DNA from 4 places in the Streptomyces tuirus genome. Region 1 is predicted to be linked to each of the others. Evidence: riboswitches for the same ligand, from Rfam matches in the RefSeq annotation. Region 1 holds a riboswitch; each other region holds the start of a gene.
What was found. Region 1 has a riboswitch for cyclic di-AMP ahead of IGS69_RS30225 (M23 family metallopeptidase). Riboswitches for the same ligand answer to the same signal wherever they lie in the genome.

Region 1 (6,995 bases):
CCAGGCCGTCTATCCGCTGCTGGACGACGAGGCCGAGGCCCGGCGGCGGCTGCGGGACGCGTTCGCTGTCGAGGTCGACGGCATCGGTCTGGACGAGCTGGTCGGCGGCTGCGGTGTGGCGGAGGCGGCCCTGACCGCCCTGGACCGGGCCGGGGTGCCGTACACCGGGACGCGGGTCGCCCTCCAGGGCCTCGGCACGATGGGCGGGGCCACGGCGCGCTTTCTCACGCGCGCGGGGCTCACGGTCGTGGCCGTCGCCGACCTCAAGGGCACGATCGCCAACCCGGCGGGCCTCGACGTCGAGGCGCTGCTGGCCGCCCGGGACGCGCACGGCACGGTGGACCGCTCGGCGCTGCGCCCCGGCGACGGCGAACTGCCGGGCGAGGCCTGGCTGTCGGCCGACGCGGACGTGCTGGTGCCGGCGGCCGTGTCGTACGCGATCGACACGGTGAACCAGGAGCGGATCACCGCCCGCTGGGTCGTCGAGGCGGCCAACATGCCCGTACGCCCGGAGGCGGAGGTGCTGCTCGCCGCGCGCGGGGTGACCGTGCTGCCGGACGTCGTGGTCAACTCGGGGACGAACGCCTGGTGGTGGTGGACGCTGTTCGGGGACATCGGTGCGGACGCCGAGGAGGCGTTCGCGTACACCCGCCGCTCGATGCGGGCGCTGGTCGAGCGGATGCTGGACCGCGCCCGGACCGACGAGGTGACGCCGCGCGCCGCCGCCCACGCCCTCGCGGCGGACCGGCTTCCGGTGATCGCGGAGCGGTTCGGCTGGTTCCGGTGAGGCGCCCGCCCTCCGCGGCGGCAGCCCTCGCGGGCCCTGCCGGACAGGCCGAAACACTCCGTCGAGGGGCCGCACGCGCGTGGGTAGGGTGACGGCGTGACGAGAGTCCGGTTGAGTGTGGCCCAGCGGCGCGGGGATCTGCTGCGGGCCGCCATCGAGCAGATCGAGGCGAGGGGTGTGGCGGCGGTCCGGATCGCCGACGTGGCCTCGGCGCTCGGCGTCAGCAACGCGCTGGTCCTCTATCACTTCTCCACGAAGGAGCAGTTGGTGGCCGCCGCGTTCCGGCACGCCGCGGAGGGCGACCTGGCGCATCTGCGCAAGCTGCTCGGCCGTCGTTCACCGGCGCTGCGCCGGCTGCGGTCGGCCGTGCGGTGGTACGCCCCCACCGGGACGGCCAAGGGCTGGCGGCTGTGGATCGAGGGCTGGGCGGCGGCGCTGCGCGACCCCGCGCTGCGGGAGGTCGCCCAGGACCTCGACCGGCAGTGGAAGGCGGCGCTCGCCGAGGTCATCGCGGAGGGCGTGGCGGCCGGCGAGTTCCGCTGTCAGGACCCGGCCGGCACGGCCTTCCGGCTCACCGCCCTCCTCGACGGTCTCGCCGTGCAGCTGACGTCCTACGCCGGGGCGGTGCCGCGAGCCCGGGCCCAGGAGTGGGTGGAGGAGGCACTGTCCCGCGAGTTGGGCCTGCCGTGGGAGCGGCCGGCGCCCTGACGGTGTCGCGCAGGGACGGCGACCCCGCGAGAGCCGGCATCGGCATCCCCAGCCCGCCCGGCAGCACGTCCGGCATCCCTGGCCCGCCCGGCAGCACGTCCGGCATCCCCAGCCCGCCCGGCACGCCCGGCTCGCCCCGTAAGCCAGGGCCACGACGCGTGCGGGCCGTACCGGGGTCCCACCCGGTACGGCCCGCACGCGCCGGAGCCGCTCTCACGCCACCGACGCGATCCGCATCCTGATGTCGTCCGGCGACAGCGCCCCCTTGGCCGTCACATGGTCACCGGACGACTCCCCGCGCAGCCGGCGCCCGATCCACGGCACCAGGAACTCCCGCGCCCACGCGACGTTGTCGCGCCGCATGTCGAAAGCGCCGCGCGGGGGCAGCGGGGGCCACGGCTGCTCGGGGTCGGCCGGCACGTCGAGGCCGAGCACCTGGCCCGCGCGGAGCGCCACGCGCGTGTGCCCCTCGGGAGACAGGTGCAGCCGGTCGGCGTCCCAGGCCCTGCGGTCCTGCACGCTGCGCAGGGACCACAGGTCCAGGACCGGGCAGCCGTACCGGTCGGCGATGGCCCGGACGTGTCCGTTGTACGTGGCGATCTTGCCGCGCAGGTGCTTGAGCACGGGCACGCCACGGGTGTCGAAACCGGTCGTCACCATGACCGTGCCGGATACGGCGGTGAGCCGGGCCAGCGCCCGTTCGAAGCGCTCGGCCACCTCGTCCGGGTCGGTGCCGGGCCGGATGATGTCGTTGCCCCCGGCGCAGAACGAGACGAGGTCCGGGGCCATGTCGACGGCCCGCGGCACCTGGTCCGCCACGATCTGGTCGAGGAGCTTTCCGCGTACGGCGAGATTGGTGTACTGGAAGTCGCCCTCGGGCCTGCGGTCGGCGAGCAGGACGGCGAACCGGTCGGCCCAGCCGACGAACGCCCCGTCGGGGCCGGGGTCGCCGACGCCCTCGGTGAAGCTGTCCCCCACCGACACGTACGACCCGATCACTGCTCTGCTGTCACTCTTCGAATCGTCTGCCACAGCAACTCATGATTCACCTTCGAATGTGACCTACGCGACCGTAGGCAAGGGTTGACGGTCGGTGAGATAAGCCACGCCTAAAGTGTTCGCCAACCTCGGAATACACCGCTCGTCCGCACACACCGAAGGCCGGACCCGGGGATCGGGGTCCGGCCTTCGGAGGCGTGTCAGGCAGGTGGTCGTGCGGTCGGTCAGCCGACGGAGACGCCGTGCGAGCGCAGGAAGGCGACCGGGTCGACGTCGGAGCCGTAGTCCGGCGTGGTGCGGATCTCGAAGTGCAGGTGCGGTCCGGTCACGTTGCCGGTCGCGCCCGACAGGCCGACCTGCTGCCCGGCCGTCACGGTCTGGCCGGCCGAGACGGAGAGCTGGGACAGGTGGGCGTACTGGGCGTAGTGGCCGTCGTTCAGCTTGATGACGACCTGGTTGCCGTACGCGCCGCCCCAGCCGGCGGAGACGACCTCGCCCGCGCCGACGGCCTTGAGGGAGGTGCCGGTCGGGACGACGAAGTCGACACCGGTGTGGTAGCCGCTGGACCACATGCTGCCGGACATGCGGTACGGGGTGCTGACGGTGGCACCGTCCACCGGGAGGGCGTAGCCGCTGGAGTTGCTCTCGGCGGCGGGCTTGGCGGCGGCCGGCTTGGCGGCGGTCTCGGCCTTCGGGGCCGACTCGGCGGACGGCTTCTGGGCCGAGGCCTTCGGAGCGGACGGGGCCGAGGCCTTCGGAGCGCTCGCGGCCTTCTTGCCGATCGACAGCTTCAGGCCCGGGTGGATCAGCGACGGGTCGGAGCCGACGGCGTCACGGTTGTCCGAGTAGAGCTTCTTCCAGCCGCCGCTGACGTTCTGGTCGTCGGCGATCTTCGCGAGGTAGTCGCCGGCCTTCACGGTGTACGTGCGGGGGCCGTTGGCCTTTTCGGCGGCCTTCTTCTCGGCTGCCGGGGCGGACTGGACGGCCTTTTCCGGAGCCGACTGCGGGGTGGCGGCGTGGGCGCCGGCGGCCCCCATGAGCGGCAGGGCGAGAGCGGCCCCGCCGGTTCCGGCGACGGCGATGGAGCGGGTGAAACGCTGAGTCTTGGGGCGGCGGTGCTTACCCTTCGCGGGCATGGCGAATTCCTCTCCGTCGCCTGCGAGGTGAGCTGTCGGGTGCGAGCTGGAGATGCCCGGCCGCGCCGTGGCGCGACTTAACCCCAAGCCGTTCCGGGAACCGGAACAGGCGTCTTACCTGTGGGTCCCCCGCTCCTGCCGTACGTCGGGTCAGTGTGTGCGGACTCCGGGCGGCGGCAGGATTAGGCGTCCGTCCGGATTGGTGTGGAACGTAAGCGACCGAGACGCAATAGGACAAGCTTGCGGTTGCGCGGGAACGGTGTTTTCCCTGACGCGTCGGCACAAGTGCCGTCACCGAGCGTGGATTACCGATCTCCCGCATTCCTCAATGGGCCTGAATAACGCGCGAATTACGTGAACATGGCAACAACACATCGTCACGGATATGACGATGGTCACGCACCCCGACCTCATCTCCCTTACGATCGGGGCACGTTACGCCTTAGCGGCCGAAGCTCCCTATTCGGACAGAACGACTACTTCCGCTTAAGCCGGGCGACCGCGGCGTCCAGATCCCCGTGCAGGCCGAGGTGAAGACCGTGATGCAGCAGCACGGCCCCTCGGTGAACTTCGCCCGTTTCGAGTCATTTGTACGAGGCTGCCGGTTCGAGGCCGCGCAGCCGTAGGGCCGGCACGGGCTCGCCGTAGCGCTGCACCTGGAGCCAGGCGAGGTGACATGGACGGCGTAGCTGCCGGCCGGCCCGGAGAGCACCACGTACGACCGTTTTCGGAGCTGTGGGGGCTCCGGGGAACGCCTGTGGACAACTCATTGCCCCAGGCAGGCATGTCGTATCGTCGAGACGTGCCCGCCGACGAGCCGCGGCGGCGGCGCCGAAGGGGAGGAGCCCTCGTGACACAGCAGGTCCCGTCGACCGAGCCCGAGCTGGCCGGAGTGCGCAACTTCCGTGATGTGGGCGGACTTCCGACCGTGGACGGACGGCGGGTGCGGCAGGGGGTGCTGTTCCGCAGCGGCCACCTCGCCCACGCGACCGGTCAGGACGCCGCCTTCCTGACGGCTCTGGGCCTGCACACGATCTTCGACTTCCGCAACGCGGCCGACCAGAAGCTCGAGGGGCCCGACGTCGAGCTGCCCGGCGTGCGCAATGTGAACCTGCCGCTGAGCGACCCCGCCGACGGCGCCGAGTTCTGGAAGATGGTCCGCGACGGCGACCTGGACCAGCTGCGCGCGATCCTCTCGGACGGCAAGGGCGCGGGCCGCATGATCGCCTCGTACCGCACGATCATCAAGCACCGCACCGACGAGCACTCCCGGGTGCTGCACGCGCTGGCGCGGGACAGCGTCCCCGCGCTGATGCACTGCGCGGCGGGCAAGGACCGCGCGGGTCTGTCCGTCGCGGTGACGCTGCTGGCGCTGGGCGTCGAGCGCGAGGCGATCGTCGAGGACTACCTGAAGTCGAACGCCAAGCACCGCCGCTACAAGGTGCACCGCAGCAGCTCCGCGGCCTCGGCCTACTCGCCCGAGGTCATGGAGCTGCTCAGCCCCCTGTTCGACGCGCGCGCCGAGTACCTGACGGCGGCGTTCGACACCATCGAGGAGACCTGGGGCGGCGTCGACGCCTACCTGGAGAAGGGGCTGGAGCTCACTCCGGAGACCCGGGAGCGGCTGCGCGAGCGGCTCCTCGACTGAGACGCCGGGACGCGGGCTACTTCGCGCCGAGCGCGAAGAGCAGGTAAATGAACGCGGCGAAGATGTGGCCCGCGATGAGGTAGACGAACAGCCTCACCCACAGGGCGCGGGGGAACTTCTCCTCCATGTTGCTCATGACACGTCTCCAGGGGTGGGGCCCAGGCACAGGGCGGCCGTGGGGCTCTGCAGCAGGGTGTGGACGAAGAGCAGGTCGACGCCGTCGTGGTCCTCGGCGGCGATCCGGTGCGGGGTGAGCGAGTCGAAGTGGGCGCTGTCGCCGGCCGCCAGCCGTTGCGTGCTGTCCCCGAGGCGCAGCCACAGCCGGCCGCGCAGGACATGCAGCCACTCCTCGCCGGGGTGGACGCGCACGACGTCGCCCTGGGAGCCGTACGGGACGTGGACCCGCAGGGCCTGCATCCCGCGGCCCGGGGCGCCGGCCTGCCAGTAGGTCCAGCCGCCGGCCGCCGTGGGTTCCATGTCGGCCGCGCGGATGACGGCGTCCCGTCCGGCGACCGTCTCACCGAGCAGCTCGGCGACCGTCGTACCGTAGACACGGGCGAGCGCGAGCAGCATCGGCAGCGAGGGCTGGCGCTGCCCGGTCTCCAGACGGGAGAGGTGGGCGGGCGACAGCCCGGCGGCGCGGGCCGCTGCCTCCAGGGTGAGGGAGGCCTGGCGCCGCAGGGCCCGCAGCTGGGGCGCGACGGCGGGCAGCGCACCGGGCGAGGGTTCGGCCGGCGAGCCGGCCCCGGAGGGCCGCTCGGTCTCGGAGGGGCTCATGCCTCCATTCAGCCGGAACTTTGCCTCAGCGGCAAGTTTCTTGCCTCCCAGGCAAAACCTCGCAGGCGAAGCCGCCTAGCGGTTGGCCACGGCCTGCTTGACCAGGGTCTTCCCGAAGTCCCACACCAGCCCGCCATTGTGCGCGTCGTCCATCACTGCGGTGAAGGCGTCGACGAACCGGTCCACCTCCCGCTCGCCGATGATCAGCGGCGGGATCAGCTTGATCACCTCCATGTGGTCGCCGGAGACCTGGGTGAGGATCCGGTGCCGCTGGAGCAGCGGCACGACGACCATCTGCGCGAAGAGCCCCTTGCGGGCGGCCTGGAGCATGGCCCAGCGGCTGCGCAGCTTCAGCGACCTGGGCCGTCCGAACTCGATGCCGATCATCAGGCCCCGGCCCCGGACCTCGGCGAGCATCTCGTACCGGTCCGTGAGCGCGGCCAGCCGGGATCTGAGCCGCTCACCGGTGGCCCGGGCATTCGCGATGATCTGCTCGTCCTCCATCACCGACAGCACCGCGAGGCCCGCCGCCATGGCCTGCGCGTTGGATCCGAAGCTCGCCGAGTGGACGAGGACGCGGTCCATGGACGAGTAGACCTTCTTGAAGATCCAGTCCTTGCCGATCGTGGCGCCGACCGGCACATAGCCGCCGGAGAGCGCCTTGGCCACGCACACCAGATCGGGTTCGACGCCGTCCTCGTGCTGGTAGGCGTAGAAGTCGCCGGTCCGGCCGAGGCCGGTCTGCACCTCGTCGGCGATGAGCAGCGCCTTGTGCCGGTGGAGCAGCTCCTGGGCGGCCCGCAGCCAGCCGGGCGGGCCCGTGAGGACGCCCTTGCCCTGGATCGACTCGACGATCAGCGCGGCGACGTCGCCCTTCCTCAGCTCCCTCTCCAGCGCGTCGAGGTCGCCGACGGGGACGGCCGTGTCGGGCAGCAGCGGG
Region 2 (6,995 bases), 2.2 Mb from region 1:
GCCGCGCCGGCAGGATCAGCCCGGTGCTGCACCCCAGTCCGGCGTCGGCGGCGAAGGGCGCGGTCAGCTCGGTCAGCCAGCGCGGGTCGGCGACCACGTCGTCGTCGGTGAAGGCGACCACCTCGCCACGCACGGCGTCCAGCCCGGCGTTGTGGGCGGCTGCGAGCCCCGGAACGGGCTCACAGACGTACCGCACGCGCTCGGCGTACTTCCGCTCGATGAGCTCCCGCGTCTCGTCCGTGACCGGTGCGTTGTCCACGACGACGATGTCGAACCGCGGATGGTCCTGCGCCAGCAGCGAGTCCAGCGCCCGCGCCAGCTGCCCGGCCCGCTCCCGGGTCGCGACGACGACGGTCGTGATCGGCGGCTCCCCGGGCCCGGCGAACACGGCCGGCCCGCACTCCGCCCGCGCCCGGTCCGCCAGCACGGCCTTCGCGTCCGCGCCCCCCGGTACCCGCCCGAGCAGCGTGCCCACGGGCCGGCCGCCCCTCCTGACCAGGACGAACACCTCCCCGTGCGTCACCGGCGGACTCCCCGGGCCGGGTCTGAGCACCGCCTCCTCACCGTCGAGGTCCAGCTCGGCGACCTGTACCGCCCCGATGTCCAGGAACCGCCGTATCTCCTCCTGCGCACGCGCCGAACGGGCCATGCGCCCACCCCCCTCGTGAAGTCAGCCACGGCGCAGCCGAGCCGCGCCCTTCAGCGTCCGCGCGGCCAGCGACGCGAGCTGGGGCCTGCTGCGGACGAAGCTGTGCGCGCGGCGTGCCGGTTCGCGGCTCAGCCAGTGCAGTGCCGCGCCCACCCCCGGACGGGTCACCGCGCCCTCGTACACGGGCAGTTCGCCCGTCTTCAGCGCGTCCTTGTACTCGGCCGCGCCCCTGCCCAGGTCGAGCGTGCCGATGCCTTCGGCGGCGGCTGCCTCGGCCATCCGCAGGTGCAGCACCAGACCCGGCGAGAACTTCGAGAACTCCGGGTCGTAGGCCGGGAACCAGCAGGCCAGCACCGAGGCCGAACGCAGCCCGAAGTGCGCGGCGACGGGCCGCTCACCGGCGTACAGCACGGACAGCGTGCCGCTGCACTCCGGCGCCCGGGTCCGGGCCAGCTGCCCGACGAGCCGGGTGATCCACTCCTGGGCGAACCGGTCCCGGCGGCCGGTCCTGCGGTACTGCGCTGACTTCCACTCCATGAGCGTGCGCAGCGCGGCCGGATCGCGTTCGTCGAACACGAAGCGCAGCTCGCCGGCCTGCCGGCCCAGCCTGCGCTCCTTGGCCAGTGTGGTCTTCAGGAACTTCGGCGACTGCGCGCGCAGCACCGACTCGTACGTCTCGTAGCCCTTCTCCACGTCGATGACGTAGGTGGCGTACTCCTCGGCCGCGTACCGGACGAACAGCCGCTGCTCGGCCTCCAGATTGTCGAAGGCGAAGCTCGACAGCGAGCAGGCCCTCAGCAGTTCGCCCGTCTCCAGATCGAGGCCCGGCCGCAGGATCGCGCCCTGCGCGTCCGAGACGCCGAGCCCGATCGCCCGGCCCTGGCCCAACGGGCCCCGTTCGTAGGGCAGGAAGCCGGCCGGCTCCGTGCCCTCGTACACCACGGCCACCCGGGCCCCGGGCCTGACCCGGCCGACGGCATCGGTGAACTCCGGCTCCATGAAAGGGTTGCGCGGTGCCTCCGAGGCGGCGCGCAGCGCACGCCAGCGCTCCCTCTCCCCCTCGCCGAGCTCCCCGGGCCCAGCCACGCGAATGCGCCCACTGCTCAACCTGACCCCCCGATCAAGTCCCCCCTGGACACTTGGAAGGTACCGCTCTATGCGGCCCCACGGGTAGGTAGCGGAGCATGTTGTTGCCAACCGGTGCAGAGGCCTTCAACCGGGCAATCGGCGTCCACCGTGCGATGAAACGAAGGGCCGCACTGTCCGTATTCTCTGATCATGGCCGCACCCCTCGCATATTCACTCATCGCCACCGACCTGGACGGGACGCTGCTGCGCGGCGACGACACCCTCTCCGACCGGTCCCTCGCCGCGCTCGCGCGGGTGGCGGACGCCGGTGCCCAGCACCTCGTGGTGACCGGCCGGCCGGCGCCGAGAGTGCGGCCGCTCCTGGACGACCTCGGGTGCAGGGGGCTCGCGGTGTGCGGACAGGGCGCGCAGGTGTACGACGCCGGCGCGGGCCGGTTGCTGTGGTCCATCAGGCTGGACCGGGAGCTGGCCGAGACCGCCCTCGGCAAGATCGAGGCCGAGGTGGGGCAGGTGTACGCGGCGGTCGACCAGGACGGGGTCGACGGGCTCACGCTGATCGAGCCGGGGTATCTGATGCCGCACCCGACCCTGCCCGCCGTGCGGGTCGACCGGCGCGAGGAGCTGTGGGGCGAGCCCATCAGCAAGGTGCTGCTGCGCCATCCCCACCTGACGGACGACGAGTTGGCGGCGACGGCCCGCTCGGTGGTCGGCTCGCTGGCCACGGTGACGATGTCGGGGCCCGGCACGGTCGAGCTCCAGCCGTGCGGGATCACCAAGGCCACGGGGCTGGCGCTGGCCGCCGAGCATCTGGGACTGCGGCCGGCGGACACCGTCGCCTTCGGCGATATGCCCAACGACATCCCGATGTTCGACTGGGCCGGCCACGGCGTCGCGATGGCCAACGCCCATCCCGAACTCAAGGCCGTGGCCGACGAGGTCACCCTGTCGAACGAGGACGACGGCATCGCCGTCGTCCTCGAGCGACTGCTGGGCGGGACGGCTCAGTACGGGCCGTTGACGTTGTCGATCGAGCCGTAGCGGTCGGCCGCGTAGTTGCAGGCAGCCGTGATGTTGGCGACCGGGTCGTACGGGTCGAAGGGGGTGCCGGCCACGTGGTAGGCGGCGAACGTCGGGTCGATCACCTGGAGCAGGCCCTTGGACGGGGTGCCCGCGGCGGCGTTGGAGTCCCAGTTGTTGATGGCCTGGGGGTTGCCGGACGACTCGCGCATGATGTTGCGGTGGATGCCGTCGTAGGAGCCCGGGATCCCCTTCTGCGCCATGATGTCGAGCGACTCGCGGATCCACCCGTCGAGGTTGTTCGCGTAGGTCTTCGCGGACGCCTGGGTGGCCTTGGCGACGCCGCCGGCGGGCTTGGCGGCCGGCTTGGCGGGGGCCGACGACTTGGTCGCCGTCTTCTTCGCCGCGTCCGTCTTGGTGGTCTTCACCGTCAGCTTCAGACCCGGGTGGATCAGCTTCGGGTTGTCGCCGACGGCGGCGCGGTTGTCCTTGTAGAGCTGCTTCCAGCCGCCCGAGACGTCGTACGTGGCCGCGATGCGGGCGAGCGAGTCGCCCTTGACCACGGTGTACGCGAGGGACTTGGCGGGCTGGGCCGCCCGCTGCACGGACTGTGCGGCGGCGGGTGCGTTCTGGGGCTCGGCGGCGCTCGCGTGGGTGGCGCCGAGAAGCGGAAGGGTGAGTGCTGCTCCGCCGGTACCGGCGGCCATGAGGCCTCGGGTCAGCGGGTTGGTTCCGGGGCGACGGTGCTTGCCTCGTCCGGCCATGGCGATGTTCCTCTCCGGCGCCTGCGAGGTGAGCTGTCGGGTTCGGGCCGGGAGGTGCCCGGCCGCGTACGGCGCTGTGTGCCGTACGCGGCTTCACCCCGAGCCGGGCCGCTGTGCGGACCGGCGACTTACCTGGGTCCCCCGCTCCTGCCACGCGTGAGTGAGTCGGTTCCTGTGGGGAGTCCGGGCGGCGGCAGGATTAGGCGTCCGCCGGACAGGGCCGGAACGTATGCGAGAGCACATGTCGGGAACAAGCGCCTCAGTCACATATCGCGCGGTTGACCTTGGTCGGGGGCGTTTGGGCCGCTTGATCCTTTGCGGAAGCCAAGGCTCAACTGGCTTTCGGGGGAAGGCGTTAGAGGCCGCTGCCGCAGTGACGGGGAAAAGCGGAGGAAGTGATTCAACTCACTGATCACGAGTCCCTGGGGCAATTTTCCTCAAGGGGAATTCACCGACTCATCACGGCAAATCGTGCATAACTCGCTACCCCGGGGTAAGTCGATAAATATCTGTTCTTATAGGTTGATCGAAAACATAAGGGTCGTGATCGGATACCACCCGGCCTGTAACCATGGGCGCTGGCGGTGATCGAAACGTGACCGGATACGCTGACTCGAGTGAGGGCAGCGACCTATCGACAATCCGCGTAATCACCGGCAGACACAGCAGACAGGAGACCCCTCGTGACCGACGTCGGGCCGTTCGGGCTGAGCGTGCGGGACCAGGCTCTGGAGGCCGATGTCCAGGCCGGATTGGCGGCTGTCGAGGAAGGCTTGCTCGAGGCCACCAAGAGTGAGGTGCCCTTCATCACGGAGGCCGCCCAGCATCTGGTCCGGGCCGGCGGCAAGCGGTTCCGCCCGCTGCTCGTCATGCTGTCCGCCCAGTTCGGTGACCGCCACGCGCCCGGCATCGTGCCGTCGGCCGTCGTCGTGGAGCTGACCCACCTCGCCACGCTGTACCACGACGACGTCATGGACGAGGCCGCCGTGCGCCGCGGCGTCGAGAGCGCGAACACCCGCTGGGACAACTCCGTCGCGGTCCTCACCGGCGACTTCCTCTTCGCCCGCGCCTCGCACATCCTGGCCGACCTCGGCCCGGAGGCCGTGCGGGTGCAGGCCGAGGCGTTCGAGCGCCTGGTGACCGGCCAGATCCTGGAGACGGCCGGACCGCAGGACGGCCGCGACCCCGTCGAGCACTACCTGGACGTGCTGGGCGGCAAGACCGGCTCGCTGGTCGCCGTGTCGTGCCGGTTCGGCGCGATGATGTCCGGCGCCGACGACACGGTCGTGGACGTCCTGACCCAGTACGGCGAGCGGCTCGGCGTCGCCTTCCAGCTCGCGGACGACGTCCTGGACATCGCCTCCGACTCCCACGAGTCCGGCAAGACCCCCGGCACCGACCTGCGCGAGGGGATCCCCACGCTGCCGGTGCTGAGGCTGCGCGAGCGGGCGGCCCGGCTCGGGCTCGCCGAGGACATCGCCCTGTCCGAGCTCCTTGACTCCGACCTCACCGACGACGCACGGCACGCCGAGGCACTGCGCCTGCTGCGGGCCCACCCGGCGCTGGAGCAGGCCCGGCAGGACACCGTCCGCTACACCCAGGACGCCCGTTCGGCGCTGGCACCGCTGCCGGAGTGCACCGCGAAGGCGGCGCTCCTGGAGCTGTGCGACGCGGTGGTGCACCGGGCCGGCTGACTCGTCTCCCTCCTGCGACCCCTACGGGTCGGGGGAGAAGTCGCCCCTCCGTGTCATACCCCAGCAGTAGACGGAGTTGAGCCCGGGGTCTGACGTATCTCCCTTGCCGATTTGGTCAGATGGTGACCACGGAAAACACCACTCCTCACCTGTTCGGGTGAGAATGGCGGCTCAGGGACGAGTGCGTGGACGACACGGACAGCCGCCGCCGACCACGGAGGTAGGGCACACATGGCACCGTACGCATCCGACGACAGCACGACCGCCGGGGAGGTCGACGAGCAGCGCTCCGGGCGGCGCAAAGCCGCGCGGTACGTCGTCCCGGTCACGGTGATAGGGGTGGCGGCCGCGACGATCGGGCTGGTCCCCGCGCTCGCCGACTCCGGTGACCCCGACCTCCCGAAGATCACCGCACAGCAGCTCATCGAGAAGATCGCCACCTCGGACGTCCAGCAGCTGTCCGGCACGGTGAAGGTCAGCACCGACCTCGGCCTGCCGAATCTCGGCGGCCTGGAGTCCGGCCTGCTGTCCGGCGCCGCGGGCCAGGGCGAGGGCGGCTCCTCGGCCGACCCGACGGCCAAGCTCACCGAACTCGCCTCCGGCACGCACACCTTGCGCGTCGCCGCCGACGGCCCCGACCGGCAGAAGCTGTCGCTGCTGGAGAACGCCGCCGAGTACAGCGTCATCCACAACGGCAAGGACGTCTGGGGCTACGACAGCAAGTCCAACGAGGTCTACCACGGCACCTCTTCGACGAGCCCGGAGCGCGGCAAGGACCAGCAGCCGCCCGCCACGCCGAAGGACTTCGCCGAGGAGGCCCTGAAGGCGGCCGACGACACGACCTCCGTGACCGTCGGCGGCACCGCCCAGGTCGCCGGCCGGGACGCCTACAAGCTCGTCGTCGAGCCGAAGCAGTCCGGCTCGACGGTCGGCGCGATCAGCATCGCCGTGGACGCCAGGACCGGCATGCCGCTGAAGTTCACCCTCACCCCGGCGAGCGGCGGCGCGGCGGTGATCGACGTCGGCTTCACGAAGGTCAGCTTCGCCAAGCCGGCCGCCTCGACCTTCGACTTCACCCCGCCCAAGGGCGCGAAGGTGACCGAGGAGAAGGACCTCGACAAGGGCTCGAAGGAGGCTCCCGGCACGACCTTCGGCAAGGGCGGGGCGCGCGAGCACGCCCCGAAGGACGAGGAGGACTTCGGCAAGGGCCCCGACGGAATGAAGACCATCGGCGAGGGCTGGAGCGCCATCGCCACCTTCGACACCGGCGGCGAGGGCGTGCCCTCCGGCGGTGCCGGCGGCGACCTCGGCGGCTTCATGGACTCGCTCGGTGACAAGGTCCACGGCGAGTTCGGCTCGGGCACGGTCTTCTCGACCCGTCTGGTCAACGCCCTCGTCACCGACGACGGCAAGGTCTACGCCGGTCTGGTCACCAAGGACGCGCTGGTGAAGGCGGCCGACGCCGGGAAGTAGCTCCCGGAGGCGTACGGGAGCCGAGAGAACGAGAGGAAGCCGGTGGGCGAGGTGTCCGCCGCGGAAACGGAGCGGAGTGCGGCGGGGGCCGAGGCCGGGGAACCGGTCATCGCCACCCGCGGGCTCACCAAGCGCCACCGCGGCGGACAGCTCGCCGTCGACGGCCTGGACCCGACCGTCCCGGCGGGCAGGGTCTTCGGCTTCCTCGGCCCGAACGGCTCCGGCAAGACCACAAGGACATCACCGCGTGGCGCTCAGTCCTCGTAGAGGAACCTGGCCGGGGGCGCCTCCTGCTCGAAGAAGGTCTTG
Region 3 (6,995 bases), 5.8 Mb from region 1:
TTGTCCACGATGACCGCGCAGGTGCGGTAGTACTCGTCGAGCACGCCCAGCATCGGACGGACGTACGGATCGGCGTCCACGACGATGCGTTCGCGGGTGCTTCGCGGCAGCCACACCTGCTCGTAGACGCCGTTGCCGCTGCAGGAGAAGACGGCGACAGCGCCCGGCCTGTGGGGCTCCTCCTCGAGCGATTTCCCGATCTTCGCGATGTCCTCGCGGAGCGAGAGCCGCGCGGCGTGCTCGAGTGAGCGGTCCTCCGCGAGGGGCTGGATGCGGTCCAGCAGGCTCGCCACCCGGGTCAGGAACGCGCGGCGGCCCGTCCTGTCCGGTTCCGCGGGGATGTAGAGCGAGACCAACGGTAGTCCGTTCCCGTTCAGCCGGAGAATTCGATCGACCTGGTCTTGCGTGATCATCACCGCTCCTCGCGCTCCGTGAGCCTCACTCGGCCCCGTTCCAGGTAACGCGGTGGACGCGGGTGCAGCAACCGCAGCGTGACTCGTTCCGTCGCTCCGGGGCTGCCCGCGCCGGGCGGGTCAGGCGCCACCAGGCCCGGGCGGTCGATTTCCCGGGCCTGGTGGCGCGCGGCCGTCCTGCGCTCCGGGCGCAGCACACCCGGTCGACAACGGCCCTCCGAGTCGACGAGTTCCCGATCTTCACTCCCCCGGGTGAGCCTGGTCCCGATCAGTGCCACGACGGCCCACTGATCCAGACGAAACCGCCTGGGCCGGGCCGGCCCGGCGGTGCTCCGCCGCGATGCCGAACCGCTGGGGTGCGCCAGGGGCGGCAGCGGCCTCGCGGACCGTGGAGACCGCGCTGACCACCTGCTGCTCCGCGACCTCCGAGAACCAGATTCCGGTGACGCAAAGAGACCCAGGAACGCGCTCCCCGAGTTCACCGAACGCACGGGCTCCGGGCAACGGACGATCCGTACTCGAAGCTCGACGATCTGCCTGGACCGGGCCGGTGCCGCCGCCTCGGTCCTGCTGGCGGCGGGCACGCCCGGCAAGCGATTCGCGCCGCCCGACGCCCGCCTGGTGATCCATCAGCCTGATCGACGGGATCATCCCGAGCCGCCAGGCCACCGTGGCCCCGCCGACCGGTCGGTGAGGCTCCGGTGCTCCCGGCCGAACTGCCGCCCCTGCCCGCCCTGACGCGGGCCGAGGCGGAACTGATCGAGCGTTACCTCGAGGTCGTCGACCTGCTCGGTCGTATCAACCCCGCCCAGGACGGCGACACCTACCGCGGACTACGCGCCGCCCAGGCCCTGGTCGGCAAGGCGACGGCGCTGCGTGACGCACTGGTGCTGGGCGGCGAGCGGCGCACCGCCCGGCTCACCCTGCCCCCGGAGTCCGTCAGTTGACGCGGAACCGTCGGTCCGGACGCAGCGCCGCCCACGATGCGTCCGGAGCTGAGTTGAAACGGACCAAAAGACGTACCGCTGTTCGGAGTAGGCAGGAGACGGATTTCCGGACCGTTCCGGTTGCGCAACGCGCGTAGCCGGTGGACGGAATGGGGCATTCCATCGCTGGTCCGGGGCTCCGCGAACCAGTGGACAGTGGCCCGAACGCACACGTGTCCACCCGAACGGGTGAGTGGTGAGTAACAACACAAATCCCCGGTTCCGTTGGGAAATCCGGACAGGCATGCGCCAAGATCCCTGTCTGACGACAAGCCCCCGCCGCTGTGGCGGGGCGATCCGGGCGGACGCCGAGTCCTGCCGCCGCCCGGATGACCGGTCGACAGGAGTGGATCGGCAGGAGTGGAGGACCCGAGCACGACGGGTCGCCGGGACGGTCACGCCATGACCGGCCCCGAGCAGCCCTTGGGGTGAAGCCGCGTCAGCGGCCGGGCAACTTTGTCAGCCCGAATCCGACAGGTCATCCTTCACAGGCGGCTGACGAAGGGTTGCGCATGACTGCGCTCAATCGTGTCCCGTCGCTCATGGCCCGGGCCGGCACGGCCTCGGCGCTCACCATCGCCGCGGTGGGCGGCTCCATCGTGGCGCCCGGCTTCGCATCCGAGGCGGCGGCGGCCACACCGGCGACCAAGGCACTCCAGATCGCGGCCTCCAAGAAGGGTGCACCTTACAGGTACGGGGCCACCGGTCCGCACCGGTTCGACTGCTCCGGACTCACGCTCTACTCGTTCAAGAAGGCCGGCAAGAAGCTCCCCCGCACGGCTGCCCAGCAGTACAACAAGACGCGCCACATCTCCGCCAAGAACCGCAAGGCGGGCGACCTGGTGTTCTTCCACTCGGGCAGCAACGTGTACCACGTCGGTATCTACGCGGGTAAGAACAAGCTCTGGCACTCCCCGAAGAGCGGGGACGTGGTGCGACTGCAGAAGATCTGGACCAAGAGTGTCTGGTACGGACGCGTGAAGTGATCCGCCCGGCGTGCGGCGGCGTCCTTGACGCGCCGCCGCTCGCCGGAGCGTGACACGGGGTCATGTGGTTACCCGTCACCACCACCCGTCTGAGCGTGCTGGTGTTCGCGTTCAGCGGTTCCGTGCGCTGCTGGTGGTCGACGTGACGTCGGGCCGGACCGGCGGTGTCGCCGCGGGCGCGACGACCTTCCTGGTCCGCGTCGGCCTGTGGGAGCTGCTCCCGCGGCACGTGCGGCGGGCGGGGCTGCATACGGAGACGGACGGCGCCGATGAGACCTCCGCGGAGGAGACGGCCGGGGGCCGCGTCGCGATCCCGCACCGCTGCGGCACACCGTCGGTCAGCCGTCAGGGCTTCCGGGGGGGGCGGCTGCGCACCGGGAGGTTTCGGCTCAGCACCGGTGACGGGCGCGAGGCGCGGAGCGGGCGTCATACACGTGGGGATGGCCCGGATGTGGGTCCCGCGGCCCGGGGTGCGCGGAGGGCACCCGCTGGATATGCCTTTCGCGTCCTCCTGAGGGGCTCCTGTGTGGCTAGGGCTCCTGCTGCACCGCTGTCGTCACCGGCCCGACCGGGACGACCCAGGGGAGTTCGATCGAGATGGTCTTGCCGCCCTCGCGAGTGGGGCGGATACGGAGCCTGCCGCCGCATTCCGCGGTCAGCCAGCGGATGATGACCAGACCGCGGCCGTTGTCCTGCTGGACGGCGGCCGGCAGGCGTCTGGGGAAGCGCGGATGGCTGTCCGTAACACCGATGCGCAGGTGCTCGTCCCGGTCCAGTTCGACGTCCACGGTGAACGTGGGCGACTGACCGAAGGTGTGCTGGACGGCGTTGGTGGCGAGTTCGGAGATGATGAGCCGGACGGTGTCGGACACTTCCGTGTCCACCGGCAGACCCCACTCCGCCAGCGTGCCCACCACGTAGGCACGCGCTGCGGAGACCGAGGCGGGATCGCTCGGCAGAGTGACGGATGCTTCCAGATGGTCTGCCATGGCGACCTCGTCCCTTTCCCACGGGACCACAGCCCGACACGGAGCGGATGGTTCGAGTACGGTCCCGGACTGGTGCTTCGTCGCCAGACTGCCACCAGAACACCCCCGAAGGACGGCGATCCACCAAGATATGCATATATCTGTCGCTCAAAGCGGTGAACTCTGCGACGCGAGACCGTATTTGGGTGGCTCGGAGGGAGTAAGGAGGAGCCCATGCAGCACGGTCCCGCGGTGCGCCGCCGGAAACTGGGCGCCGAACTGCGTGCGCTGCGCACCTCTGCGGGGCTCACGAGCGGTGAGGCGGCCTTGCTGGTGGGCTGGCACCAGTCCAAGGTCAGCCGGATCGAGACGGGCACGAGCGGGGTGAAACCGGCCGATGTGCGGTTACTTCTGGACGCCTACGGTGTGACAGACTCCCAACTTCGCGAACTGCTCATGGTGTTGGCGGGCTCCGACGACAGCGGCGGCCGGCACCACTGGTGGCACGCCTACCGCGGGGTACTGCCGCCGACCTACCGGGACTTCATCAGCCTGGAGTCGCAGGCCGGTGCGATGCGCACGCTGGAGACCACCGTCGTGCCCGGTCTGCTCCAGACGCCCGAGTACGCGCGTGCGGTGACCAGGGCCGCGGTGGAGGGACTTCCCGAAGACCGGCTCGACACGCTGGTCGAGGTGCGACTGGCCCGGCAGGACGTGCTGCGCGCGGATCCCCCGCTGAAACTCAGCGCTGTCCTGGACGAGGCGGTGCTGCGGCGCGAGGTGGGCGGACCCGGGGTCATGGCCCGCCAGCTGGAGCGACTGGTCGAGGCCGCCCGGCTTCCCCAAGTGCGCCTGCAGGTACTGCCGTTCGCCGCCGGGGCGCACATCGGTGTCACCGGCCCTTTCGTAATCCTGTCATTTTCGAGCACTTCTGATCTGGATGTGGTTGTTCTCGACCACTTGACGAGTAGCCTCTACCTCGAACGGAAAGAAGACCTCCAGGCCTACACGGAGGCCTTCAACGCCCTTCAGATCCACGCCCTTTCGCCCGAGGACTCGTTGGATTTCATCGCCGGGACAGCCGCCGGCGCGTAAGGAGGCACCATGCGTGCACTGCCTCGTCACGTCCCCTCAAGCATCGAACTGCACGGTGTGCGGTGGCTGCGCAGCAGCTACAGCACCGGCGCGAACAACTGCGTCGAGACCGCGCGTCCGGATGCCCCGCCCTGGGCCGGACTGCTCGCCGTGCGCGACTCCAAGGACCCGGCCGGACCCGCGCTGCTCTTCTCCCCGGGGAGCTGGGCGGCGTTCGCGGCCGGGGTGGAGCGCATGTAACCGCGTTCGATCAGTCCGTCATCGTGCGACGCACGGCCGTGTCACGCCGACTCATGGCCGCGTTTCGCCGACTCATGGCCGCGTCTCTCCGATCACCTGTACAGCGCGTTCGATCTGCTGAGCGGTCAGGTCCGCGCGTGCGGTCAGCCTGAGCCGTGAGATGCCGTCCGGCACGGAAGGGGGCCGGAAGCACCCCACGGCCAGGCCCGCCGCGCGGCACTGCGCCGCCCAGCGCACGGCGTCCTCGGGAGAGGGCGCCCGCACCGAGACCACCGCGGCGTCCGGACGCACCGCTTCCAGACCCGCGGCGGTCAGGCGTGCGTGCAGTTCGCCCGCCACCGCGCGGGCCCGCGCCGCCCGCTGCGGCTCGCCGCGCAGCAGCCGCAGGGCCGACAGGGCCGCACCCGCCGCCGCCGGGGCGAGTCCCGTGTCGAAGATGAACGTCCGGGCGGCGTTGACGAGGTGTCCGACGACCCGGGCCGGGCCGAGGACGGCTCCGCCCTGGCTGCCCAGCGACTTGGACAGTGTGACCGTCGCGACGACGTCGTCCGCGCCCGCGAGCCCCACCGCCTGCGGGGCCCCGCGGCCGCCGTCGCCGAGAACGCCCAGCCCGTGGGCGTCGTCGACGACCAGCCCCGCGCCGTGTTCCCGGCAGACCTCGGCCAGCTCGGCGAGGGGGGCCGCGTCGCCGTCGACCGAGAAGACCGTGTCGGACACGGCGATGGCCGTGCCCTCATGGGTGGCCAGCGCCTTGCGCGCGGCGTCCGGCTCGGCGTGCGCCACGACCTGGGTGGTCCCGCGGGCGAGCCGGCAGCCGTCGATGAGCGAGGCGTGGTTGCCCGCGTCGGAGACGATCAGGGAGCCGTGCGGGGCCAGCGCGGTGACCGCCGCGAGGTTGGCGGCGTAACCGGAGGAGAAGACGAGTGCCGCCTCGAAACCGCAGAAATCGGCCAGTTCCCGTTCGAGTTCGGTGTGCAGTTCGGTGGTGCCGGTGACCAGCCGGGAGCCGGTCGCGCCACCGCCCCAGGTCCGCGCCGCCCGGGCCGCGCCCTCGGTGACCTCGGGGTGGCGGGCCAGCCCGAGGTAGTCGTTGCTCGCCAGGTCGAGGAGCGGCGAATCGGCCGGACGAGGGCGCAGAGTCCGTACGAGTCCGGCGCGGGCGCGCAGCTCCGCCTGCTCGTCGATCCAGCCGAACGCCATGGGTGGTCCTCCGCGGAATTTGTAGGCAGTGCACAGACACTAGCGGGACCACCAGCAGGTCAGTGTGTGGCAATACCCACACCTCGAAGCGACTCTGTTGTGCGAACTCTCCTTTGCCCCGAGCACCTCCTTAGGACAGGATCGGATTCCATGGACCTGCTGAACACGCTGGTGGACAAGGGGCTTCGGCGCGAGCTGCCGACCCGCGACGAGGCTCTGGCCGTCCTCGCGACGTCCGACGACGACCTGCTCGATGTGGTGGCCGCGGCCGGAAAGGTGCGTCGGCACTGGTTCGGCCGACGGGTGAAACTGAACTATCTCGTCAACCTCAAGTCCGGCCTGTGCCCCGAGGACTGCTCGTACTGTTCGCAGCGGCTCGGCTCGACGGCCGGGATCCTGAAGTACACCTGGCTCAAGCCCGACCAGGCGTCCGACGCGGCGGCGGCCGGTGTGGCCGGAGGGGCCAAGCGGGTGTGCCTGGTGGCGAGCGGACGCGGCCCGACGGACCGCGACGTGGACCGGGTCTCCGAGACGATCAAGACGATCAAGGACAACAACGAGGGCGTCGAGGTCTGCGCCTGTCTGGGGCTGCTCTCCGACGGCCAGGCCGAGCGGCTGCGCGAGGCCGGCGCCGACGCCTACAACCACAACCTCAACACGTCCGAGGCGACGTACGGGGAGATCACCACCACGCACACCTACGAGGACCGGGTCGACACCGTGCAGAAGGCGCACGCGGCCGGTCTGTCCGCCTGCTCCGGGCTGATCGCCGGCATGGGCGAGACGGACGAGGACCTCGTGGACGTGGTCTTCTCGCTGCGTGAGCTGGACCCGGACTCGATCCCGGTCAACTTCCTCATCCCGTTCGAGGGCACCCCGCTCGGCAAGGAGTGGAACCTGACCCCGCAGCGGTGCCTCAGGATCCTGGCGATGACGCGGTTCGTCTGCCCGGACGTCGAGGTGCGGATCGCGGGCGGGCGCGAAGTTCATCTGCGCACGATGCAGCCGCTGGCGCTGCACCTGGCCAACTCGATCTTCCTCGGCGACTACCTCACCAGTGAGGGCCAGGCCGGCAAGGCCGACCTGGAGATGATCGCGGATGCGGGC
Region 4 (6,995 bases), 2.0 Mb from region 1:
CCTACGACACCGGCGTCTACGACACGACCTCCTGGACGCCCGAGCAGCAGCCCATGTCGGCCATCCCCTCCCAGGCCCCGTCCCCGGACGTCAGCGGGCAGTGGGACGCGGGCGCCTGGCTCCAGCCCGACCAGGCCGGCAACCCCGCCGACCACACCCAGCACTGGGAGTGGGGCACGCAGACCTTCGACACGGGCGCCTACGACGCGACGCAGTGGAACGCCGACGGCACCGCCGCACCGGCGCCCGACGCGTACGAGCACCCCGCCGAAACCTTCGACCAGCACGGGGCCACGCCGTTCGACCAGCTCGAGACCGCGACCTTCGACCAGCTCGAGACCGCGACTTTCGACCAGGTCACGTACGACGAATCCGCCGGGGCGGACTACCGCGACCCCGCCGCGGACGGCGATGAGCCGGCCGCCACGGGTGAACTGCCCGTCGTCGCCCCGCTCCTGGACGACCAGGAGGACGTCACTGCGGCCCCCTCCCCCCGGGCGGCCTCGCGCGCCGGCTCCCGCTCCCGCCGCCGTACGCCCCCCAAGCGCTCGGCGCTGATGACCATCGCGGTGCCCTCCGCCTGTGTGATGGGTGTCGCCGGGATCGCCGCCGCCTCCGTCGGCACGCTCTCCGACGACAGCGCCGCGGAGGCGCAGACGACGGCGGCGGACGCGCAGCCGGTCAAGCCGGCCGCCGCCAACAACAAGCTGGACACGCAGCTGCAGAGCCTGTCCGCCGGCGCCGACGACTTCGCCGACCGGGCCAGCCGTACGCAGGAGCGCATCGACCTCAAGGCCCAGCAGGTGGCCGACAGGAAGAGGGCGGCGGAGGAGGCGGCCCGCAAGGAGCGGCTGCGTCCCAAGTTCGCCCTGCCGGTCGCGCGGCACGGACTCAGCGCCTACTACGGGCAGTCCGGCATCAACTGGATGTCCCTGCACAGCGGCATCGACTTCCCCGTCTCGTACGGCACGACCGTGATGGCCGCGACCGACGGCACCGTCCGCACGCAGTGGAACAGCGCGTACGGCAACATGATGATCGTGACCGCGAAGGACGGCACGGAGACGTGGTACTGCCACCTCTCCACGTACACGGTCGCCTCGGGTACGACCGTGAAGGCCGGCGATCCGATCGCGCGCTCCGGCAACTCCGGCAACTCCACCGGACCGCACCTGCACTTCGAGGTGCGCCCGGGCGGCGGCTCGGCCATCGACCCGCTCCCGTGGCTGCGCAGCCACGGCGTCGACCCGTCGTAACGTCCCGGCAGCCCCCGCCCGTCGAGCGGACGGGGCCCACCGGCACTTCTCAGGGCGCTACAGCTTCTCCACCGGCGCGTACCGCAGCAGCAGCCGCTTCGGCTTGGTGTCGCCGAAGTCGATCGTCGCCTCGGCGTTGCCGCCCGTGCCCTTGACCCCGACGACGGTCCCGAGTCCGAACTGGTCGTGGGTGACCCGGTCCCCGACCGCCAGTGACACCACGGGCTTCTCCGAGGTGCGGCGGGTGGCGAACCCGGAGGCGCCCGACGCCGACGAGCGCGAGCGGGACGACGACAGCGAGGCCGCCACCGCCGAGACCGGCCCGGAGGACGCGGGCGCGGTCGCTCCCGTCCGCTTCCACTCCACGTGGGCCGGCGGGATCTCCTCCAGGAACCGGGAGGGGGGGTTGTACGAGGGCTGGCCCCAGGCGCTGCGCAGCGTGGACCGGGTCAGGTAGAGCCGCTCCCGCGCGCGCGTGATGCCGACGTAGGCCAGGCGCCGCTCCTCCTCCAGCTCCTTGGTCTGGCCGAGGGCGCGCATGTGCGGGAAGACGCCGTCCTCCATGCCGGTCAGGAAGACGACCGGGAACTCCAGGCCCTTGGCGGTGTGCAGGGTCATCAGCGTGATGACACCGTCGCCGTCCTCCTCATCGGGGATCTGGTCGGAGTCGGCGACCAGCGCGACCTGTTCGAGGAAGTCGGACAGGGTGCTCTGCTCGTCCTCGCCGCGCTCCTGCTCGAACTCCATGGCGACGGCCGCGAGTTCCTGGAGGTTCTCGATCCGGGTCTCGTCCTGCGGGTCCGTGGAGGCCTGGAGCTCGGCGAGGTAGCCGGTGCGCTCCAGGACGGCCTCCAGCACCGTGGCCGGGCCGGCGCCGGACTCGACGATGGTGCGGAGGTCCTCCATCAGCGTGTTGAACCGCTTGACGGCGTTGGTGGAGCGCGCGGCCATGCCGTACGCCTCGTCGACGCGCTTGAGCGCCTGCGGGAAGCTGATCTTCTCGCGCTGGGACAGGGCGTCGATCATCGCCTCGGCGCGGTCGCCGATGCCCCGCTTGGGGACGTTGAGGATGCGGCGCAGCGGCACCGAGTCCTCCGGGTTGGCGAGCACCCGCAGGTAGGCCAGGACGTCCCGGACCTCCTTGCGCTCGTAGAAGCGGACGCCGCCGACGACCTTGTAGGGCAGGCCGACGCGGATGAAGATCTCTTCGAAGACACGGGACTGGGCGTTGGTGCGGTAGAAGACGGCGACGTCGCCGGCCTTGGCATCGCCCGCGTCGGTGAGGCGGTCTATCTCCTCGGCGACGAACTGCGCCTCGTCGTGCTCGGTGTCGGCGACGTAGCCGGTGATCTGTGCGCCGCTGCCCGCGTTGGTCCACAGGTTCTTGGGGCGGCGGGACTCGTTGCGCTCGATGACGGCGTTGGCGGCGCTGAGGATCGTCTGTGTGGAGCGGTAGTTCTGCTCGAGCAGGATCGTCGTGGCGTCCGGGTAGTCCTCCTCGAACTGGAGGATGTTGCGGATCGTCGCGCCGCGGAAGGCGTAGATCGACTGGTCGGCGTCACCCACCACGCACAGCTCGGCGGGCGGGACCTCCGCCTCGGGCGGGACGTCGACGGGGTGCTCAACGGTGCCGACGAGCTCGCGGACGAGGGCGTACTGGGCGTGGTTGGTGTCCTGGTACTCGTCCACCAGCACATGGCGGAAGCGGCGGCGGTAGTGCTCGGCGACGTCCGGGAAGGCGCGCAGCAGGTTGACCGTCGTCATGATCAGGTCGTCGAAGTCGAGGGCGTTCGCCTCGCGCAGCCGCGACTGGTACATGGCGTAGGCCTGGGCGAGGGTCTTCTCGAAGCCGTCGGTGGCCTGGGCGGCGAAGTCCTCCTCGTCGATCAGCTCGTTCTTCAGGTTGCTGATCTTGGCGCTGAAGGACTTGGGCGGGAAGCGCTTGGGGTCGAGGTCCAGGTCGCGGCAGACCAGGGCCATGAGGCGCTTGGAGTCGGCGGCGTCGTAGATCGAGAAGGAGGAGGTGAAGCCGAGCTTCTTGCTCTCCCGGCGCAGGATGCGCACGCACGCGCTGTGGAAGGTCATGACCCACATGGCGTTGGCGCGCGGGCCGACGAGCTGCTCGACGCGCTCCTTCATCTCGCCGGCGGCCTTGTTGGTGAAGGTGATCGCGAGGATCTGGCCGGGGTGCACGTCCCGCTCGGCGAGCAGGTGGGCGATGCGGTGCGTGAGCACCCGGGTCTTGCCGGAGCCGGCTCCGGCCACGATGAGCAGCGGGGAGCCGGAGTGGACGACGGCGGCGCGCTGGTTGTCGTTCAGCCCTTCCAGCAGCGCGGCGGAGTCGATCACCGGGCGGGGGGCGCCGTCGCGGTAGTAGCCTCCCCCACTCTCGGCTCCGCTCGAGCGGGGGGACCCCCATCGGTGCGGGGGCGCGTCGAACTTCCCGTCGAACAGATCGTCCGGAATCGGCTCCGGTACGTGATCGTCCTCGGGTGGCGGCGGGGGCTCGTCGGCCGGGCCCCGCTGGGCCTGGAGGTTCGCCAGGAAGTTGTCGTCAAAGAGGCTGCTCATCGCTCTCCGAGTCTAGGGCGCCCCACTGACAGCCCGCCGCCGCCCTGAGAACATCGCCCCGCGCCGGGGCACCCGCGGGCCGGACCGGCGGCGCGTTGTCGCCCTCCATGACAGCACGATCACGGGCTGCTACACCCCCCGCAATTGCGGATGATTCGTGATCAAACCCCCTCGATCGCTCACTCTCGGCAACGCTCGGGAACAAGGTCACGAAAATGTATCGGGCATATCACCCATCAACCTTCACAGGCGCCACACGAGTTGGCTACCGTGCGACCAGGCCGCATGACCCCCACCGGCGAACGTCGCCGGGCCGCGCGGCCTCCGCCGAGTCCGGCACGCCGCAGCGGCAGCCGGAGCCGGGGACCCAACCGTGAACCTGGGGTGAATCGGCCCGGCTCCCTGTACGGAGACGGCCGTAGGGCAAACCTTCCGAACCACCCGCCCGAACCCGACAGCTAACTCGGTAGGCGGAACGTGGAAGGAGTCGCCTCCCTTGGCGTCGCACCGCAAGTCGCGCCCTACGGGTACGCGCGTGGCAGGCATACGGACCCCCGCCCTCGCAACGGCGGCCCTCACCTCCGTGGCCCTGCTGTCCCAGTCGGCCAACGCCGCCCCCGCGGCCGACGACAAGCCCAGCCTGGAGGAAGTCGAGAAGAAGGTCGACGACCTGTACCGCCAGGCAGAGTCGGCGACCGACAAGTACAACGCGGCCAAGGAGCAGACCGCGAAGCAGCGCAAGCGCGTCGACACCCTCCTCGACGACGTCGCCGAGCGCACCCAGAAGCTCAACGAGGCGCGCGAGGAGCTGGGGTCCTTCGCCTCCGCCCAGTACCGTACCGGCGCCGCCGCCCCGGACACCGCGACGTTCCTGCTCGCGGACACCCCGCAGGACTACTTCGACCAGACCCAGCTGATGGACCGGATGACCGGCCGGCAGAAGGTCGCGGTCGACGACTACGTCACGCAGCAGTCCGAGACGATGAAGAAGCGGCAGGAGGCCACCGAGAGCCTCGAGACGCTCACCGACTCGCAGGCCGGCCTGCGGACGGCCAAGGCCACCGTCCAGCGGAAGCTCGCCGACGCCCGCGAGCTGATGTCGAAGCTGACCGCCGAGGAGAAGGCCCGGCTCGCGGCGATCGAGAAGGAGAAGCGGGCGGAGGCCACCCGGAAGGCCGACGAGCTGGCCCGGCAGCAGGCCGCGCAGCAGAAGGCCCAGGACGAGGCGGCTCGGCAGCAGGACAGCGGGTCCTCCTCGTCGGGGTCGGGTTCCGGCTCGTCCTCCTCGACGGCCCCGGCCGACTCCTCGTACGCCACCAAGGCCGACAAGGCGCTCGCCTTCGCCCGGGCCCAGATCGGCAAGCCGTACGTGTGGGGCGCGGTCGGCCCCGGCTCCTACGACTGCTCCGGCCTCACCGGGGCCGCCTGGAAGGCCGCGGGCGTCACCCTGCCGCGCACGACCTACGACCAGGTGAACGCCGGCACCACGGTCCCGCTCTCCCAGGCCCGGCCCGGCGACCTGGTTTTCTTCTACGACGACGTCACCCACGTCGGGATCTACATCGGCAACGGCATGATGATCCACGCCCCGAAGCCCGGCACGTACGTGCGCGAGGAGTCGATCTACTACGACGGCGAGTCCGCGATCCACAGCGTGGTACGCCCGGCCTAGAAGTCCCGCCAGGTTTTTGAGGGGCACACGCGCGTGCCCCTCTCTCAACCCGCGCGGCGCTCTCTAGCATCGGCGCTATGTCCGGTCCCTCCCTGTTTGCCACCTGGTGGGCGACGTATGCGCTGGCGACCGGCATCGTGTCGGTCGGTCTCGACTCGGCGGGGTACGAGGTCCTCTCCCGCATCGCCCTCGGCCTGGCCTGCGCGGCCTGGCTGGTGGCGGCCGCGGGCCTCGCCCAGCGGTGGCACGGCGTGTGGCGGGCGGAGACGCCTGCCGCGCTCACCCTCGTGGCGGCGACCGCCGTCCTCGGCACCGGCTTCTCCGCGGCAGGCCGGCAGCACCTCGCCGAGGCTCTGCTCGCCCTCGCCATGCTGCTCTGGGCGGTGCTGCTCACCGCGGAGACCCAGGGGTGGCGCGGAACGGTGTTCCTGCGGTGTGTGGCCACCGAAGGGCTCGCCGTGCTCGGCGCGACGCTCGCCGCGGCGGATTCGGCGGCCTGGCTCGCCCACGCGGCCCTGGTGCTGTTCTGGCTCGGGCTCGCCCTCTACTGTTTCGCCCTGTTCCGCTTCCAGCCCCGGCAGGTGGAGGAGGGACGCGGGGACCACTGGCTCGCGGCGGGCGCCCTCGCCGTGTCCTCGATGGCCGGGGCGAAGCTCCTCAGTGCCGACAGCTCGCGCCTGTACCTGTGGAACGAGGAGAACAGCAGCGCCCTGCGCACGACGACCGTCACGCTGCTCGTGCTCGCGCTGATCGCCTGCGTCGCCCTGATCCTCGCCGAGCTGTTCTGGCCGCGGCACCACTACGACGTGCGGCGCTGGGCGACCGTGTTCGCCGTGGTGGTGACGGCGGCGGCCACCCTGGCGGTCGCCGCCGCGCTCGACGTCGCCTGGCTCGACGCCGCCGGGGAGGTGCTGCTGTGGATCGCGGTGGCCGCCTGGCTCGCGTGCACCGCCTGGGCTCTCGCCGCCGCCCGGGCCGGCGCCCGGCGCTCCCGGGTCAGGTCCAGAGCACGGCGATGAAGATGTTCGCCGTGGTCAGCAGACCCACCAGGCCGAAGAGCCCCTTGTCCACCTTCTCGTCGTCACGCTTCACATAGACCAGGCCGAGGATCACGATCAGCAGGGCCAGCTTCACGCCGATCTTCACGTTGTTCACCGACTGGTCGTCGGCCTGGTTGAGGCCGACGAGAACCACTCCGGTGACCAGCATCGTGAACGCGCCGTGCAGCATCGCGGGGGTGAAGCGGGCGGTACCCTCGCCCATCGCCTTCATCTGGGTGAGGAAGCCTCCCAGGAGCGAGGCGATGCCGATGATGTGGAGGCCGACGAAGAGGTGGATGAGTACGTCCATGAGGCCGGAGCCTAATGAGGGGCCTAGAGGCACCCGACACCGGCCCAGTGATGCATATATGCGCCCCATAGCACCCGATCACGGTCACTCGCTCAGAATCCGGCGCATCGGTCATCACGCTGAGTGAAGTGGGCGGCGCCCCGGCG

Region 2: it holds a riboswitch for cyclic di-AMP, as region 1 does, so the genes downstream of both, IGS69_RS20625 (transglycosylase SLT domain-containing protein) here and IGS69_RS30225 (M23 family metallopeptidase) in region 1, are expected to answer to the same signal.
Region 3: it holds a riboswitch for cyclic di-AMP, as region 1 does, so the genes downstream of both, IGS69_RS04030 (C40 family peptidase) here and IGS69_RS30225 (M23 family metallopeptidase) in region 1, are expected to answer to the same signal.
Region 4: it holds a riboswitch for cyclic di-AMP, as region 1 does, so the genes downstream of both, IGS69_RS21520 (C40 family peptidase) here and IGS69_RS30225 (M23 family metallopeptidase) in region 1, are expected to answer to the same signal.

The regions. Positions count from the first base shown of each region.
Region 1 covers NZ_AP023439.1:6,651,346-6,658,340, reverse strand. Annotated here, with positions in the region: gene IGS69_RS30240 (glutamate dehydrogenase) at 1-787, shown strand, start outside; gene IGS69_RS30235 (TetR/AcrR family transcriptional regulator) at 884-1,495, shown strand; gene IGS69_RS30230 (SGNH/GDSL hydrolase family protein) at 1,709-2,494, opposite strand; gene IGS69_RS30225 (M23 family metallopeptidase) at 2,719-3,630, opposite strand; cyclic di-AMP (ydaO/yuaA leader) riboswitch at 3,635-3,796, opposite strand; partial or broken gene IGS69_RS34840 (GH36 C-terminal domain-containing protein) at 4,107-4,301, opposite strand; gene IGS69_RS30220 (tyrosine-protein phosphatase) at 4,481-5,278, shown strand; gene IGS69_RS30215 (DUF6126 family protein) at 5,295-5,414, opposite strand; gene IGS69_RS30210 (helix-turn-helix domain-containing protein) at 5,411-6,055, opposite strand; gene IGS69_RS30205 (aspartate aminotransferase family protein) at 6,131-6,995, opposite strand, start outside.
Region 2 covers NZ_AP023439.1:4,468,483-4,475,477, forward strand. Annotated here, with positions in the region: gene IGS69_RS20610 (glycosyltransferase) at 1-649, opposite strand, end outside; gene IGS69_RS20615 (GNAT family N-acetyltransferase) at 671-1,741, opposite strand; gene IGS69_RS20620 (HAD family hydrolase) at 1,928-2,776, shown strand; gene IGS69_RS20625 (transglycosylase SLT domain-containing protein) at 2,740-3,519, opposite strand; cyclic di-AMP (ydaO/yuaA leader) riboswitch at 3,523-3,700, opposite strand; gene IGS69_RS20630 (polyprenyl synthetase family protein) at 4,203-5,213, shown strand; gene IGS69_RS20635 (LolA family protein) at 5,445-6,686, shown strand; partial or broken gene IGS69_RS20640 (ABC transporter ATP-binding protein) at 6,729-6,920, shown strand; gene IGS69_RS20645 (flavodoxin family protein) at 6,941-6,995, opposite strand, start outside.
Region 3 covers NZ_AP023439.1:852,624-859,618, forward strand. Annotated here, with positions in the region: gene IGS69_RS04015 (baeRF10 domain-containing protein) at 1-413, opposite strand, end outside; partial or broken gene IGS69_RS35160 (hypothetical protein) at 654-833, opposite strand; partial or broken gene IGS69_RS34515 (ATP-dependent Clp protease proteolytic subunit) at 924-1,049, shown strand; gene IGS69_RS04025 (hypothetical protein) at 1,115-1,360, shown strand; cyclic di-AMP (ydaO/yuaA leader) riboswitch at 1,706-1,907, shown strand; gene IGS69_RS04030 (C40 family peptidase) at 1,912-2,385, shown strand; gene IGS69_RS04035 (ATP-binding protein) at 2,916-3,374, opposite strand; gene IGS69_RS04040 (helix-turn-helix domain-containing protein) at 3,588-4,448, shown strand; gene IGS69_RS04045 (DUF397 domain-containing protein) at 4,458-4,688, shown strand; gene IGS69_RS04050 (8-amino-7-oxononanoate synthase) at 4,761-5,888, opposite strand; gene bioB (biotin synthase BioB) at 6,039-6,995, shown strand, end outside.
Region 4 covers NZ_AP023439.1:4,641,699-4,648,693, reverse strand. Annotated here, with positions in the region: gene IGS69_RS21530 (M23 family metallopeptidase) at 1-1,256, shown strand, start outside; gene pcrA (DNA helicase PcrA) at 1,314-3,827, opposite strand; cyclic di-AMP (ydaO/yuaA leader) riboswitch at 4,157-4,315, shown strand; gene IGS69_RS21520 (C40 family peptidase) at 4,324-5,499, shown strand; gene IGS69_RS21515 (SLAC1 family transporter) at 5,577-6,518, shown strand; gene IGS69_RS21510 (hypothetical protein) at 6,496-6,849, opposite strand.